Regions from separate parts of the Rhizobium sp. BK491 genome, predicted to be linked through region 1. Evidence: predicted binding sites of a transcription regulator. Region 1 holds the regulator's gene; the other holds the start of a gene.

Evidence for each region. The regulator PhoB, encoded in region 1, activates phosphate uptake and scavenging genes when phosphate is short. The targets are predictions, from matches to a motif close to TGTCATNNANCTGTCAT.
Region 2: a site for PhoB is predicted at 2,754-2,770, ahead of FHX05_RS07875 (inorganic phosphate transporter). Genes of this name have one in related genera too.

What each region holds. Positions count from the first base shown of each region.
Region 1 covers NZ_JACIAR010000002.1:412,632-419,678, forward strand. Annotated here, with positions in the region: gene pstA (phosphate ABC transporter permease PstA) at 1-1,183, shown strand, start outside; gene pstB (phosphate ABC transporter ATP-binding protein PstB) at 1,198-2,013, shown strand; gene phoU (phosphate signaling complex protein PhoU) at 2,065-2,778, shown strand; gene phoB (phosphate regulon transcriptional regulator PhoB) at 2,810-3,493, shown strand; gene FHX05_RS09925 (GcrA family cell cycle regulator) at 3,583-4,119, opposite strand; gene FHX05_RS09930 (aspartate aminotransferase family protein) at 4,544-5,743, shown strand; gene argF (ornithine carbamoyltransferase) at 5,817-6,734, shown strand; gene FHX05_RS09940 (Hsp33 family molecular chaperone) at 6,783-7,047, shown strand, end outside.
Region 2 covers NZ_JACIAR010000002.1:7,321-14,367, reverse strand. Annotated here, with positions in the region: gene FHX05_RS07895 (histidine phosphatase family protein) at 1-288, opposite strand, end outside; cobalamin riboswitch at 401-473, shown strand; gene FHX05_RS07890 (CbtB-domain containing protein) at 532-741, shown strand; gene FHX05_RS07885 (CbtA family protein) at 754-1,494, shown strand; gene FHX05_RS07880 (hypothetical protein) at 1,529-2,155, shown strand; gene FHX05_RS30315 (hypothetical protein) at 2,269-2,577, opposite strand; gene FHX05_RS07875 (inorganic phosphate transporter) at 2,818-4,425, shown strand; gene FHX05_RS07870 (MucR family transcriptional regulator) at 4,566-5,009, opposite strand; gene FHX05_RS07865 (helix-turn-helix domain-containing protein) at 5,201-5,767, opposite strand; gene FHX05_RS07860 (EAL domain-containing protein) at 5,814-6,602, opposite strand; gene FHX05_RS07855 (hypothetical protein) at 6,592-6,747, opposite strand; gene FHX05_RS07850 (TIM barrel protein) at 6,934-7,047, opposite strand, start outside.

The DNA.
Region 1 (7,047 bases):
CTTCCTCATCATCCTGATCTCCACCGTGGTCCGCACGGGTTATACCGCCTTCGTTCAGACCTCGATCAACCTGCCGATCGAATTCACCGAGAAGGTGATCGACCCCGCAGGCAAGCGCGCCAGCGATCCGAAGGTGCTGGTATCAGCCAACTACCCGGTATTGGTGCGCGACGCGCTGATGAAAGCCTTGAGCATCGATCCCGCCAATCGCGCGCTCGTTCGCGAGGCAACGGCGATGGTGTCGGACAGTGCCAGGATCGCGCTGCGCGACAAGGTCGTTGCCAATCCCTCGATGATAGGGACGACGCAGAACGTCACCTTTCTTGCCAGCTCCAATATCGATTCAGCCAACAAGGGCCAGATCGATCTGACAGTCGATGAGAAGGATCGCAAGATATCCGACCGCCAGGTCGCCTGGATGAAGCAACTCAGCGAAAGCGGCGCGCTTTACAAGGCCTTCAACAGCGGTCTCTTCCTGTCGGGCAACTCGAGCCGGCCCGAAGCCGCCGGGCTCGGCGTCGCTCTGATCGGCTCGTTCTACCTGATGCTGACCGTTCTCGTGCTTGCCTTGCCGGTCGGCGTCGCCGCCTCGATCTATCTGGAGGAGTTCGCGCCGAAGAACCGGCTGACGGACCTGATCGAGGTCAATATCAACAATCTCGCGGCCGTCCCATCGATCGTCTATGGCTTGCTGGGTCTCTCGGTCTTCATCAACATGATGGGTCTGCCGCGCTCGGCCTCGCTGGTCGGCGGTCTCGTGTTGAGCCTGATGACGCTGCCGATGATCATTATCGCCACACGCTCGGCGTTGCGGGCCGTGCCGCCGTCGATCCGCAGCGCAGCGCTCGGTCTTGGTGCATCGCGCATGCAGATGGTCTTCCATCACGTGTTGCCGCTTGCGATGCCCGGCATTCTGACGGGCACGATCCTCGGGCTTGCGCACGCGCTTGGCGAGACTGCGCCGCTGCTTCTGATCGGCATGGTCGCCTTCGTCGCCAACTATCCGGCATCGCCGCTCGATCCTTCGACGGCGCTGCCGGTGCAGATCTACATGTGGGCGAGCGAAGCCGAGCGTGCCTTCGTCGAAAGAACGTCCGGCGCCATCATCGTCCTGCTCTTCTTCCTCGTCGCGATGAACATCGGTGCCATCCTGCTGCGCCGCCGCTTCGAGCGGCGCTGGTAAGGGAGGGCCGGGGAATGAACATGATGACGGAAGCCGCAAGCGAAAGAGCCTTGGCCAAGAAGATGACCACGATCCCTTACAAGATGATCGGCCAGGACGTTTCTGTGTTCTACGGCGACAAGCGGGCGCTCTTCGACGTCAATCTGAAGATCCGCGCCAATACCGTCACGGCTTTGATCGGCCCTTCCGGTTGCGGCAAGTCCACCTTCCTGCGCTGCCTCAACCGCATGAACGATACGATCGAGACCTGCCGGGTCACCGGCAAAATCACGCTCGACGATCAGGATGTCTACGACGACAGCATCGACGTGGTGGAGTTGCGCGCCCGCGTCGGCATGGTCTTCCAGAAGCCCAACCCGTTCCCAAAGTCCATCTTTGAGAACGTCGCCTACGGCCCGCGCATCCATGGCCTGCATCGCTCAAAGGCCGATCTCGAGCATATCGTCGAGACCAGCCTGCAGAAGGCCGGTCTCTGGGGCGAGGTCAAGGATCGGCTCCATGATGCCGGCACGAGTCTATCGGGCGGTCAGCAGCAGCGTCTGTGCATCGCCCGCGCCGTCGCGGTCAGTCCGGAGGTCATCCTGATGGACGAGCCATGCTCGGCGCTCGATCCGATCGCGACCGCCAAGGTCGAGGATCTCATCCACGAGCTGCGGGAGAATTTCACCATCGTCATCGTGACGCATTCCATGCAGCAGGCAGCCCGCGTCTCGCAGCGTACCGCAATGTTCCATCTCGGCCATCTGGTCGAGGAGAACGACACCGATAAGATGTTCACCAATCCCGACGATTTCCGCACGCAGGATTACATCATGGGCCGTTTTGGTTGATGATGTCAGGCGCGCGGCTCATTTCACACAGTTCACCTTGAGGATAGAAAAATGGTCTCCACTCACATTCTCTCTGCCTATGACGAAGACCTGAAGTTCCTGACGCGCCGCATTGCTGAAATGGGCGGCCTGGCAGAGCAGATGGTTAGCGACAGCGTACGCGCGCTGGTCAATAGCGACGCTGCCCTGGCCCAGAAGGTCATCTCCGACGACGTCGTTCTCGACCATGCCGAGCGCGAAGTCGGCGACAAGGCGATCGTTACCATCGCCCGCCGTCAGCCGATGGCGGCGGACCTGCGTGAAATCATGGGCTCGATCCGCATCGCATCCGATCTGGAGCGCGTCGGCGATCTCGGCAAGAACACCGCAAAGCGCGTCATCGCCGTCCAGGGCACCGGTGTCCCGCGCCGTCTCGCCCGCGGCATCGAGCATCTCTCCGAACTGGCGCTGAGCCAGCTCAAGGAAGTTCTGGATGTCTACGCGACCCGCTCGCCGGACAAGGCCGTATCGATCCGCGAACGCGACGAGGAAATCGACGCCATGTACACCTCGCTCTTTCGCGAGATGCTGACCTACATGATGGAAGATCCGCGCAACATCACCACCTGCACGCATCTTCTCTTCTGCGCCAAGAACATCGAGCGCATCGGCGACCATGCCACCAACATCGCCGAGACGATCTATTACATGGCGACGGGCGCGCAGCCGGAAGGCGAGCGCCCGAAGGACGATACCGCCAATACCGTCGGCGCAGTGACCGAATAATCCGAAAGCGAAGAAAGGAGACCATAGGCGCATGGTTCCGAGAGTTGCTGTTGTAGAAGACGAGGAAGCGCTCAGCGTTCTGCTGCGCTACAATCTTGAGGCCGAAGGCTTCGAGGTAGACACGATCCTCAGAGGCGATGAGGCCGAGCTGCGTCTCCAGGAGCGCATCCCCGATCTCCTGATCCTCGACTGGATGCTGCCCGGCGTATCGGGCATCGAGCTCTGCCGCCGGCTGCGTATGCGGCCGGAGACGGAGCGCCTGCCGATCATCATGCTGACGGCCCGCGGCGAGGAAAGCGAGCGCGTGCGCGGGCTTTCGACCGGCGCGGACGATTATGTCGTCAAGCCGTTCTCTACGCCGGAGCTGATGGCTCGCGTCAAGGCGATGCTGCGGCGTGCCCGCCCGGAGGTTCTCTCCACAGTGCTGCGTTGCGGCGATATCGAGCTGGATCGCGAAACCCATCGCGTCCACCGCAAGAGCCGCGAAGTGCGGCTGGGGCCGACGGAATTCCGCCTGCTGGAGTTCCTGATGTCCTCGCCGGGCCGGGTCTTCTCGCGTTCGCAGCTGCTCGACGGCGTATGGGGTCACGATATCTACGTCGACGAACGCACGGTCGACGTCCATGTCGGCCGCCTGCGCAAGGCGCTCAATTTCTCCAATATGCAGGATGTCATTCGCACCGTTCGCGGCGCGGGCTACTCCATGGAGGCCTGAACGGCGATACCCGATCAGGCATCAACATAGCGGCGGAAACAGAAAACGGGCCTCAAGGGCCCGTTTCTTTATCTTAGTCATCAAGCCTCTCAGCCACGCGGCTGGGCCGGCCTACGCCGCTCATGCACCGGCTGGTAGGCCAGGCGCTGATGGTAGGTGCAGTAAGGCGATGAATCTGGGCTCTCGTTGCCGCAGAAATGGAAATCGTCCTTCAGCGGATCGCCGACCGGCCACTTGCAGGTGCGCTCCGTCAGTTCCGTCAGGCCGAGGCGGCGGGAGATCGGAACGACGACGTTCGATGCCGGGCGATACTGGATTTCGTTGACGGAATCGATCTCGATCTCTTCCTTCAGCATGGTTGCGCCCTGCTGGCGGGCAACCACCGTGCGGGTAGCAACGCGCGATCCGTAGGTCGCAGCGCGAGGTGCCGCTGCGCTGCGCTTCGGCGTGCGCGCTGCGGTTGTCGCGCCGCCCGCCTTCGCTCGGCCGGGGAGGTTCAGGCGATGCACCTTGCCGATGACGGCATTACGGCTCACGCCACCGAGCTGCGCAGCGATCTGGCTGGCGCTCAACCCTTCGGACCATAGCTTTTTCAGCTTCTCGACGCGTTCGTCTGTCCAATTCATGCCCTGTCTCCGCTGTCGCGTTTCCGATGGCAGAATCCCTCACCATTGCCTCGCATGGTATCGAGGCGCGAAACGCTCTAAAATTGTGGTGACTAGTTCCGCCGCATGCAGTCTAGCAATTGGTTTTTAACCTAGTGTGAGGCTGACTCCGTGACAAGAGTCGCGGGAATCTTGAGGAATCGATTTCGAGGTTTTCCCCAACTTGCTGTCCGGGCGTGGCATTTCTGCCATAGGCGCCGCCCGACGCATCTCTTTTGCCGGCAAGCGTTTTCTCGCACCTGCTAAAACGGCAGTTTTGTTGACATCGCGGTGCAAAACATCAATAGTGCCCAAGCCGCCGCAAGGCGGCATTTTTGATTTTTTCGGACCCGTTTCATCAAATGGAAGCGATCGGTCCTTAAAGTTGTGATCAGGAGATATGGCCATGGCCGAGACCACGCCGCTTTACGACACCTACTTGCGCGCTCCGCTGCGGTTCGAGCGAGGCGAGGGCGTCTGGCTGGTCACTGAGAATGGCGAACGCTACCTCGATTTCGCAGCCGGCGTCGCGGTCAATTCGCTCGGTCATGCTCATCCCCATCTTGTCGCCGAGCTGAAGGCGCAGGCCGACAAGGTCTGGCACCTGTCCAACCTCTATGAGGTGCCCGGCCAGGAGAAGCTGTCGAAGCGGCTGACGGAAGTGACCTTCGCCGACAAGGTTTTCTTCACCAATTCGGGCGCGGAGGCGCTGGAGTGCGCCATCAAGACTGCGCGGCGCTATCAATTCGCCAAGGGACATCCCGAGAAGTTCCATATCATCACCTTCGAAGGCGCCTTCCACGGCCGCACCATCGCAACGATCGCCGCCGGTGGCCAGGAAAAATATATCGAAGGTTTCGGCCCGAAGGCACCGGGCTTCGACCAGGTGCCCTTCGGTGATCTCGACGCCGTCCGCGCTGCCATTACCGATGCGACGGGCGCTATCCTGATAGAGCCGGTGCAGGGCGAGGGCGGTATCCGCCCGGCGACAAACGAATTCCTGCGCGGGCTGCGGGAGATCTGCGATGAGCACGGCCTGCTTTTGATCCTCGACGAAGTACAGTGTGGTGTCGGCCGTACCGGCAAGCTCTTTGCCCATGAATGGTCCGGTATCAAGCCTGACATCATGGCGGTCGCCAAGGGTATCGGCGGCGGTTTCCCGCTCGGTGCGTGCCTTGCGACGGCGGAAGCCGCTTCCGGCATGAAGGCCGGCACGCATGGCTCGACCTATGGCGGCAATCCGCTTGCCATGGCAGTCGGCAATGCGGTTCTCGATATCGTGCTTGCCGAAGGCTTCCTGCAGCATGTGCGCGATGTCTCGCTGGTCTTCCGCCAGGGGCTCGCCTCGCTCAAGGATCGTTTTCCTGACATCATCGAGGACGTTCGCGGTGAAGGCCTGATGCTCGGCATCAAAGCGGCCATTCCGCAGGCGGAACTGCTGCAGGCGATCCGTGCCGAGCATCTGCTCGGCGTTCCGGCCGGCGACAACGTCATCCGCCTGCTGCCGCCGCTGGTCGTCACTGCCGAGGAAGCACGCGAAGGTCTCGCCCGCCTGGAGCGCGCCGCCGAGCGCGCGCGCGCTGCCCGCACCAAGAAATCGGCTTGAATTCAACGCCCGCTGTCGGGGCGTTCCTGCCCCACGCGGGCGTTATTGTTTTTTCTGGAGCACAGGTAAGGACATGGCTTCTCCGAAACACTTTCTCGATCTCTCTGCCGTTCCGGCTGCCGATTTGCGCAACATCATCGATGACGCGATCGTCCGAAAGAGCGCGCAGAAGGCCGGCACGGCCGACAGGCCGCTTGCCGGCAAGATGCTGGCGATGATCTTCGAGAAGCCGTCCACCCGAACCCGTGTCTCCTTCGATGTCGGCATGCGGCAGCTCGGCGGCGAGACGCTGTTCCTCTCCGGCACCGAAATGCAGCTTGGCCGCGCCGAGACGATCGGCGATACGGCGAAAGTGCTGTCGCGCTATGTCGATGCGATCATGATCCGCACCACCGATCATTCCCGCCTGTTGGAGCTGGCGGAACATGCGACCGTTCCGGTCATCAATGCGCTGACCGACGATACGCACCCCTGCCAGATCATGGCCGATATCATGACCTTCGAAGAGCATCGCGGCCCGATCAAGGGCAAGACGCTTGCCTGGACGGGCGACGGCAATAACGTGCTGCATTCGCTGATCGAAGGGGCCGCCCGTTTCGGCTATCGCATGAATATGGCGGTACCCCTTGGTTCCGAGCCGAAGGATCACTATCTGAACTGGGCCCGCAACGAGGGCGCCGAAATCATGCTCTCGCATGATGCAGACCGTGCGGTCGCCGGCGCTGATTGTGTGGTAACCGATACCTGGGTTTCCATGAATCAGGAGCACCGGGCACGCGGTCACAACGTCTTCCAGCCCTATCAGGTCAACAAGGCTTTGATGGCACAGGCCGGTAAAGACGCGTTGTTCATGCATTGCCTTCCAGCCCATCGCGGCGAAGAGGTGACGGACGAGGTGATCGACGGTCCGCAATCCGTTGTCTTCGATGAGGCGGAAAACCGCCTTCATGCGCAAAAGTCGATTCTTGCTTGGTGCCTGGGCGCGATCTGAGGATATGAAGCCGCGTTTTAAGGGCGCGGGCGCAGTAGGAGTAAAGCAATGGCCGAAAATGCAGCCTCGCTGGGTCAGTTTGATTTCGCCGGTGACGATCACGTCGTTCCCTTCCAGGTGGAAGGTCTGGACGTGCGCGGCCGTGCCGTGCAGCTCGGTCCGCTGCTGGACGCGATCCTTGCCCGGCACGATTATCCGACGCCGGTCGCGCGGCTGCTCGCCGAAGCCATCGTCCTGACCGTCCTGCTCGGTACGTCGCTGAAATTCGAAGGCAAGTTCACCGTGCAGACCAAGGGCGACGGTCCCGTCGACC
Region 2 (7,047 bases), 410 kb from region 1:
GGACTCCGCATCCCTTTCATGCAGTCCGGCAAGGGATTGCCCGCGCCAGTCGCCATAATCGCATTCGCGCAGGGCGACGTCCGGGATAGCATCGAGGCCGAGGACGGTGGCGGTCTGGCGGGCACGCAAAGCCGGGCTCGCCCAAACCCGGTCGATTGCCCCGAGCCCGAAGGATAAGGATTGAGCCTGCTGAGCCGCCTTCGCCTCCAAGGGTTCGTCATCCGGAAAGCAGCCGTTCCGATGGGCTTGCGTCGCCCCATGACAAATCCAGCTCAAACGCGTTTTCATAAGATTCCTCTGTTTCCATCCCCTGCCGCGCTCTTGTCGCGATTTCGCATCGCTGTGGCGCTTGATTGACAATCATATTGGCAGATAGCTATAAACTTGCACTTGCGGGTGTGGAAGCCGGTGGAATCCCGGCGCGGTCGCGCCACTGTAATCGATGACGGAAACTTCGCCCTCGAGAGCCAGACCCTTCCCGCAAAAACCCTTCCGCAAATGGAACGCGCTTTTCTTAACGAGGGAAATACAATGTCCGACACCACTTTCGCCCCATCCGCAGTTCCGCAGCCGATCCCGCTCGGCCAAATCCTGCCCTGGGCCATTTTCGCCGGCCTTCTGATGCTGCTCGCGATCTATTTCATCGGCGCAGAAGAAGGCGCGACCTCGCTCATCTCGGGCATGTATGTGCACGAGTTCGTGCATGACGCCCGTCACCTTCTCGGCTTCCCCTGCCACTAAGGGGTTAAGCACATGGTTGGACGTCTTTTGCTCCGCGGCATGATCGTCGGGGCCCTTGCCGGTATTTTCGTTTTTGCATTCGCCCACATCTTCGGCGAACCGCTGGTCGACTGGGCCATCGGCTTTGAAGAAAAGGCCGCGCAGGCAGCCGGCGAAGCACCGGAACCGGAAATCGTCAGCCGCGCCACCCAGGCGGGCATCGGCCTTTTCACCGGCAGCGTGATCTTTTCGACCGCAATAGGCGGATTGTTCGCGCTGGTCTTCTCGTTCGTCTACGGCCGCATCAGCCCCTTGGGTGCGCGCGGCACGGCGGCGCTGCTTGCGCTCGCCGCTTTCGTGACGATCTCGCTCGTGCCCGACATCAAGTATCCGGCAAATCCGCCGGCCGTCGGCAATCCTGATACGATCGGCGCAAGAACAGAACTGTTCTTCATCATGATCGTTGCCTCCGTCGTCGGCATGATCGTCGCCGTGGGCTTCGGACGCGGGCTGGCGGCGCGATATGGTTCCTGGAACGGTGCGATCATTGCCGGCATCGGCTACATCGTCTTCATCGCGCTGATCCAATATCTGCTTCCCTCGATCAACGAAGTGCCCGAGCAATTCTCGGCCGTCGTACTCTGGCGTTTTCGCATCACCTCGCTCGGCATGCACGCCATCCTCTGGACGACGCTCGGCCTTGCCTTCGGAGCCTGGGCGGAACGCCAGTTGCCGCAGACGCGCTACGGCAATGCGGCCCTGCGCCGGGCTTAGTGTGGTAAATAGATCGCATCCCGCGCATGACAACATGCGCGGGAGACGCCCGTATCCAGGCGGGGTCCTGTTTGCAATCTTCTGTCTCATCGTTGCGGGTTGGCCGGCTTCGGTTGCCGCGCATGGCGGCGGCTCCTCCGGCAGCCAGGCTGGCATCCCGATTCCCAGTCTTACCCATGGCGAGATGGCAGTGATCGCTCCCTATTACGGGCGGATCATCTCGATTGCCGAGAGCGTATCGGATACCGACGAAACCTTCCGCCGTCTCTTGAACTTTGCGCAGATCCAACGTGCTTATTGCCTATGGGGCCTGATGCCGGGCAGCGTCAGCGACGAGGAAAGCCCGTTCAACGAATGCTCCCATGCCTACCTCGCCGCGGCGAAGGCGGTGCTGCTGCAGATGCGCGTCATGAAAGTGGAGAAGGCATCGGTCGACGATCTCGTCTCCGATATCGACGCGACACTCGTGCGCAACAATCTCTCGCTCGTCCTGTGCAAATTCAGCGGCGAGAGCTTCAATACGGCCGATCTCATCCGGCCAAAGCTTGCCGACATCGCACTCCATGCGAAAAGCCTTGCTGCGATCTTATCGGCCAGCCTGCTCGCTCTTGCAGGCCTCTGGCTCGGAGCGCGCGCGTTACGGCCGCAAGCTCAGCCTTAAGAACCGTTCTATCTTTTTGTTTTTACGTGATTCCAGACGCAAAACCGCTGCACATTTTTATCGGAACTACCCTCAATAAAACACCGCCGCAAGATGCGGCGGTGCTTCTGATCTTACCAGTAGTGCGGACGATCGCGCCAGCGGCCGTCGCCCCATCCATCGCGATGATGGCGATGGCCGTGCCAACCCCATGGCGGCGGCGGTGGCAGCCTATAGTAACCCCAGCGCCGGGGCGGCGGACCCCAGCGATTGGGGCGGCATTCGCCCCATCGCGTCAGGTGCCAGCCCCGACCGCAGGCATAGTCAACTTTCACAATCGGCACTGAGGCCGTTGTCCCAACGGCCGGGATAGGCATTGCCTCTGCCGAAGATACAACCAGGCTGCCGAACAAGGCAGCAATGGCAATCACGGACGATCTCATGTTAATGGCCCTCTATCCAAGTCCCTTACACGGGGGATTTAACCCCCGAAGGTATGAACGCCGGCTGAACCGAAAATGGCCTTTTGGCGGCAAAATCACGATCAGCCCGAGAACCCGCCGGCAGTCAAACGGGCTTACCACTGCCCGCATTTGCAGTTCGCCGCAGCCTGTTCCCGCGTCACGAGAGTTTCATGAACGAGGCTTACACCGGCAATATCCATTGCAATAAGGGAGTTCGGGATGGTCGACCTCGTTTCAAACAATGCGGAAGGCGGCAATGCCGACCATCCGATTCATGGCGCAGGCAGCTCGGCAAAATGGTTTTTGCCGCTCTTCGGCATCGTCGTCCTGGCCGGCCTCGTCTATGTCGCCTACGCTCTCGGCAGCGACCTTGCAGAGGCCGCCGCAGTTCCGTGGATATTACTCGGGCTGGCGCTGCTGATCGCGCTCGGCTTCGAATTCGTCAACGGCTTCCACGATACCGCCAACGCCGTTGCCACCGTCATCTATACCCGCTCGCTGCCGGCGGAGTTCGCCGTCATCTGGTCGGGCTTCTTCAACTTCCTCGGTGTTTTGACTTCTTCCGGCGCCGTCGCCTTCGGCATCCTGGCGCTGCTGCCGGTCGAGCTCATCCTGCAGGTCGGCTCCGGCTCCGGTCTCGCGATGGTCTTCGCCCTGTTGACCGCCGCCATCATCTGGAATCTCGGCACCTGGTATCTCGGCCTACCGGCCTCGAGCTCACATACACTTGTCGGCTCGATCATCGGCGTCGGCCTCGCCAACCAGTTCCTGGCACCTGCCGGCTCCGCCACCAGCGGTGTCGACTGGTCGCAGGCAAGCAGCGTCGGCATGTCGCTGCTCTTGTCGCCGATCATCGGCTTTGCCATGGCCGCCATATTGCTGCTGGTCGCCAAGGTGCTGATCCGCAACAAGGAGCTCTACGAAGCGCCGAAGGGCAATGCACCGCCTCCGCTCTGGATCCGCGGCCTGCTGATCTTCACCTGCACCGGCGTGAGCTTCGCCCATGGTTCGAATGACGGCCAGAAGGGCATGGGCCTGATCATGCTCATCCTCATCGGCCTCGTACCGACCGCCTTCGCGCTGAATAAGACGCCCGACGTGAACTATCTCGAAGCCTATAAAGCTGCCTCGACGCAAGTCGAGACGGTACTCGGCAAATATGTGAAGCCGGGTGTTGCCGCACCGGCCGATCCGAAGGCCGCCGTCAGCAGCGCCGTAAAGACCAAGACCTGGACGGATGCGACGACGCCAGCTCTCCAAGCATATATTCATGCCACGAGTGCTGAGATCGCGGCCTATCCAAGCGTCGAGAAGCTGCCGAACGGGCTCGTCGGCAACGTTCGTAACGATATCTATCTGATCGGTGAATCGCTGAAATTGATCGACAAGCAGAAGCTGCTGCCGATGAGCGCCGAGGACCTGAAGGCCGTGACCAACTATCACGCCGCCGTCGATCACGCGACCAAGTTCATCCCGCTCTGGGTGAAGGTTGCCGTGGCGCTGGCGCTCGGCCTCGGCACCATGGTCGGCTGGAAACGCATCGTCGTGACCGTCGGCGAAAAGATCGGCAAGACGCATCTGACCTATGGCCAGGGTGCTGCCGCCGAAGTCGTCGCCATGCTGACCATCGGCGCCGCCGACCATCTCGGCCTGCCGGTATCGACGACGCACGTCCTGTCCTCCGGCGTCGCCGGCACCATGGCGGCAAACGGTTCCGGCCTGCAGTGGTCGACGGTGCGCAACATGCTGATGGCCTGGATCCTGACGCTGCCGGCCTCGATCACACTGGCCTTCGTGCTGTTCATCGTGCTGCGCCAGGTCTTCTGATCGACAGCGGAGACTATTCCTGAAGACGGTGGCGCCCTGACGAGGGCGCCATTTTGTTTGCAGCATTGCGCGGACGAATTCTCACGGAGCACACAAGCAGCGCCGGTCAAGCGTGTGCGAAACGCCTGTTCCGAAATTGCTCAGTCGACGGTTTCCCTCTTGTTGCCGTTCGCACCGAGGCCGGAAATCTTGGCAAGCTCCGAACGACGATTGGCATAATTCTGCGCCACCATCGGGTAGTTGGGAGCAAGCCCCCATTTCTGCCTGTATTCCTCGGGCGTCATGCCATAATGCACGCGCAAATGACGCTTCAGCGTCTTGAAGCGTTTGCCGTCTTCGAGGCAGACGATGTAGTCGTTCGTCACCGATTTCTTCAAATCCACGGCCGGCACCAGATTGGCGCGATCGACCGTGGAAGCCGATCCGTCCAATGTCAGCAGCACCTCATGGATATCCTTGATCAGCCTCGGAAGGCTGTGGATGGGAACGGCATTATGACTGACATAGGCCGAAACGATCTTCACGCAGCCATCGAACAAGGAAGGCTTCGGCGGAGCGGGGGTTTTTGTCTCGAAAGAATCCATGATCTTTTCCCGGATCTCATTGGTTCCTCGTGCGCCGCCCCGCTCGAATTGCATCATGTGCCATGCCCGCGGACGGACATCGCACCGTTTCGATGTGCGCCCTGTTTCGGGGCGCTGTCCCGGTTCGATAACCGGGGCTCAATGCGTCCGCATCAAATGCGTGCGCAATTACAGCCGGTAGCTTTCGCCTCCTATCTCGTATCCGCAGCAGACTGCGGCAGTTCGCCGGCAGGGTCCGCGAAGTAGACCGCCAGCTTGTTACAAAGGGTGACGAGCGGCATGCCAAGCATGAACGCCGTGTGAGTGGGATCTCCGCCGCAATGCTGCAAAGTCTGGAGAATGAGCTTGCGCTCGACATCCTCCATCGTCTGGCCGACCAGTGTTTTGACGGCGGCATCCACGGGTTCGTGCAGTGATTGGCCATCGCCAAGATGGAGAGCAATCTCCTCGAGCAATCGATTTTCACTTGCGGTCACGATGACGACATCATCGGCATGACCGCCGAGTTCACATAAGACATAGAGACCCGTCTCGGCATCGATGGTCACGCGGCCCACCGCCTCGCCGGCCTGATCGCAAATGAGGACATGCGGGCCCGCTCCGCCGACGAAAGTGACGGACAACTCACCGCCGCTTCCGGAGAAGACGATGCGAAGCCGGCTGACCAGGGCGCGCAGCAATGTCTTCGTCTTGAGTTCGCTCGCCGCACGCGCCGCCGATATCTGATAGGCCGATGTGAAAGCCAGTCGGTGCATCATGGCATCACCTGCAGAGCGAGAACGACAGGCTCCGGTGCGCAACTGTTCATGCCACCCCCCGCAAGACAGCTTTGCGCTTATGACGTCGAAGCCGCGCCAGGGAAACCGGCCTCGAAAGCAGGAAACCCTGGACATGCGTTGCACCCGCCTCCTGCGCGGCATTGAGTTGAGCGCCGGTTTCAATCCCCTCGACGACGACAAAAGGAGCGAAACAGGATGCAAAACCGACGATGTGGGAGAGGCTATTGCTTCCGTCGCGGCCAGGCCTATTATCCCAGACAAAGGCTGCATCGATCTTGACGATATCTGCAGGCACCTGCAGCAGCGATGCCGGCGTGGCAAACCCAGACCCGAAATCATCGATCGCGATACGACAACCGAGAGCACTAATCATCTTCATGCGTTCGATGGATGCGCCGACGACCGGATAGCTTTCGGTGATCTCAATGACGAGCCGCGAGGCAAGTTCCGATCGGCGGCTGATTCGGCCGAACACATCGGCAAACCGATCCGAATGCGACAGGCTGGTGGCGGAGAGATTGAAACCGAGAACCAGCGTCTCATCCGCAGCCAGGTCGGACAGCACCATATCCAGAATACGCAGATCGAGATCGACCCAGCGATCCTGGCGTTCAAGGAGCGAAACGAAGGTGCCGGCCGTATGCACGGTTCCGTCCGAGTCCGTTACGCGCGCCAGGCTTTCGGCATAGAACGTCTTACCGGGATTTGCCGCATCGTGAATCCATTGCGCGGCAAAACCCAGCCCGCCTGCGGCGATTGCCTTCAAGATCCGGGCTCCGTGTCTCTCTTCCTCGCGACTTGCGTTACCGTTCATCAGGCCTCCCTTTCGGGGCGAAGCGGCAAAGCAGCGGGAAGCCGGAAGCAGCAGCCGAGCGCGGCGCATATCGCGCCCAAACATGGGACTTCAGATAGCTATAATCTGCCTCTTCCATCTTCCAGACACCCTCGACCTCAATCATTGAGGCTTCCCTTCATCGAGCTGGAAATATTGCGCCGAAGACCGTAGTCAACGGGCGAGGATATGCGTACGAGATAGTTATTTAATAATTGCTAATAGACTAATTAACGATCGCTGCAAAAGTCAATCTCCGTGCGGCACTCTTCCTTTCAACTAAATTAAAATATTAATGCTCTTCAACAATTATTCACCATTTGGGGCGGGACCACCAGCCACTTCGCTTCGCAGACTGTAGAGCCAAACCTAAATGTGACAAATCCTTGTGCCACAATCTTTCCCATTCCAGGCTCACGATACCGCT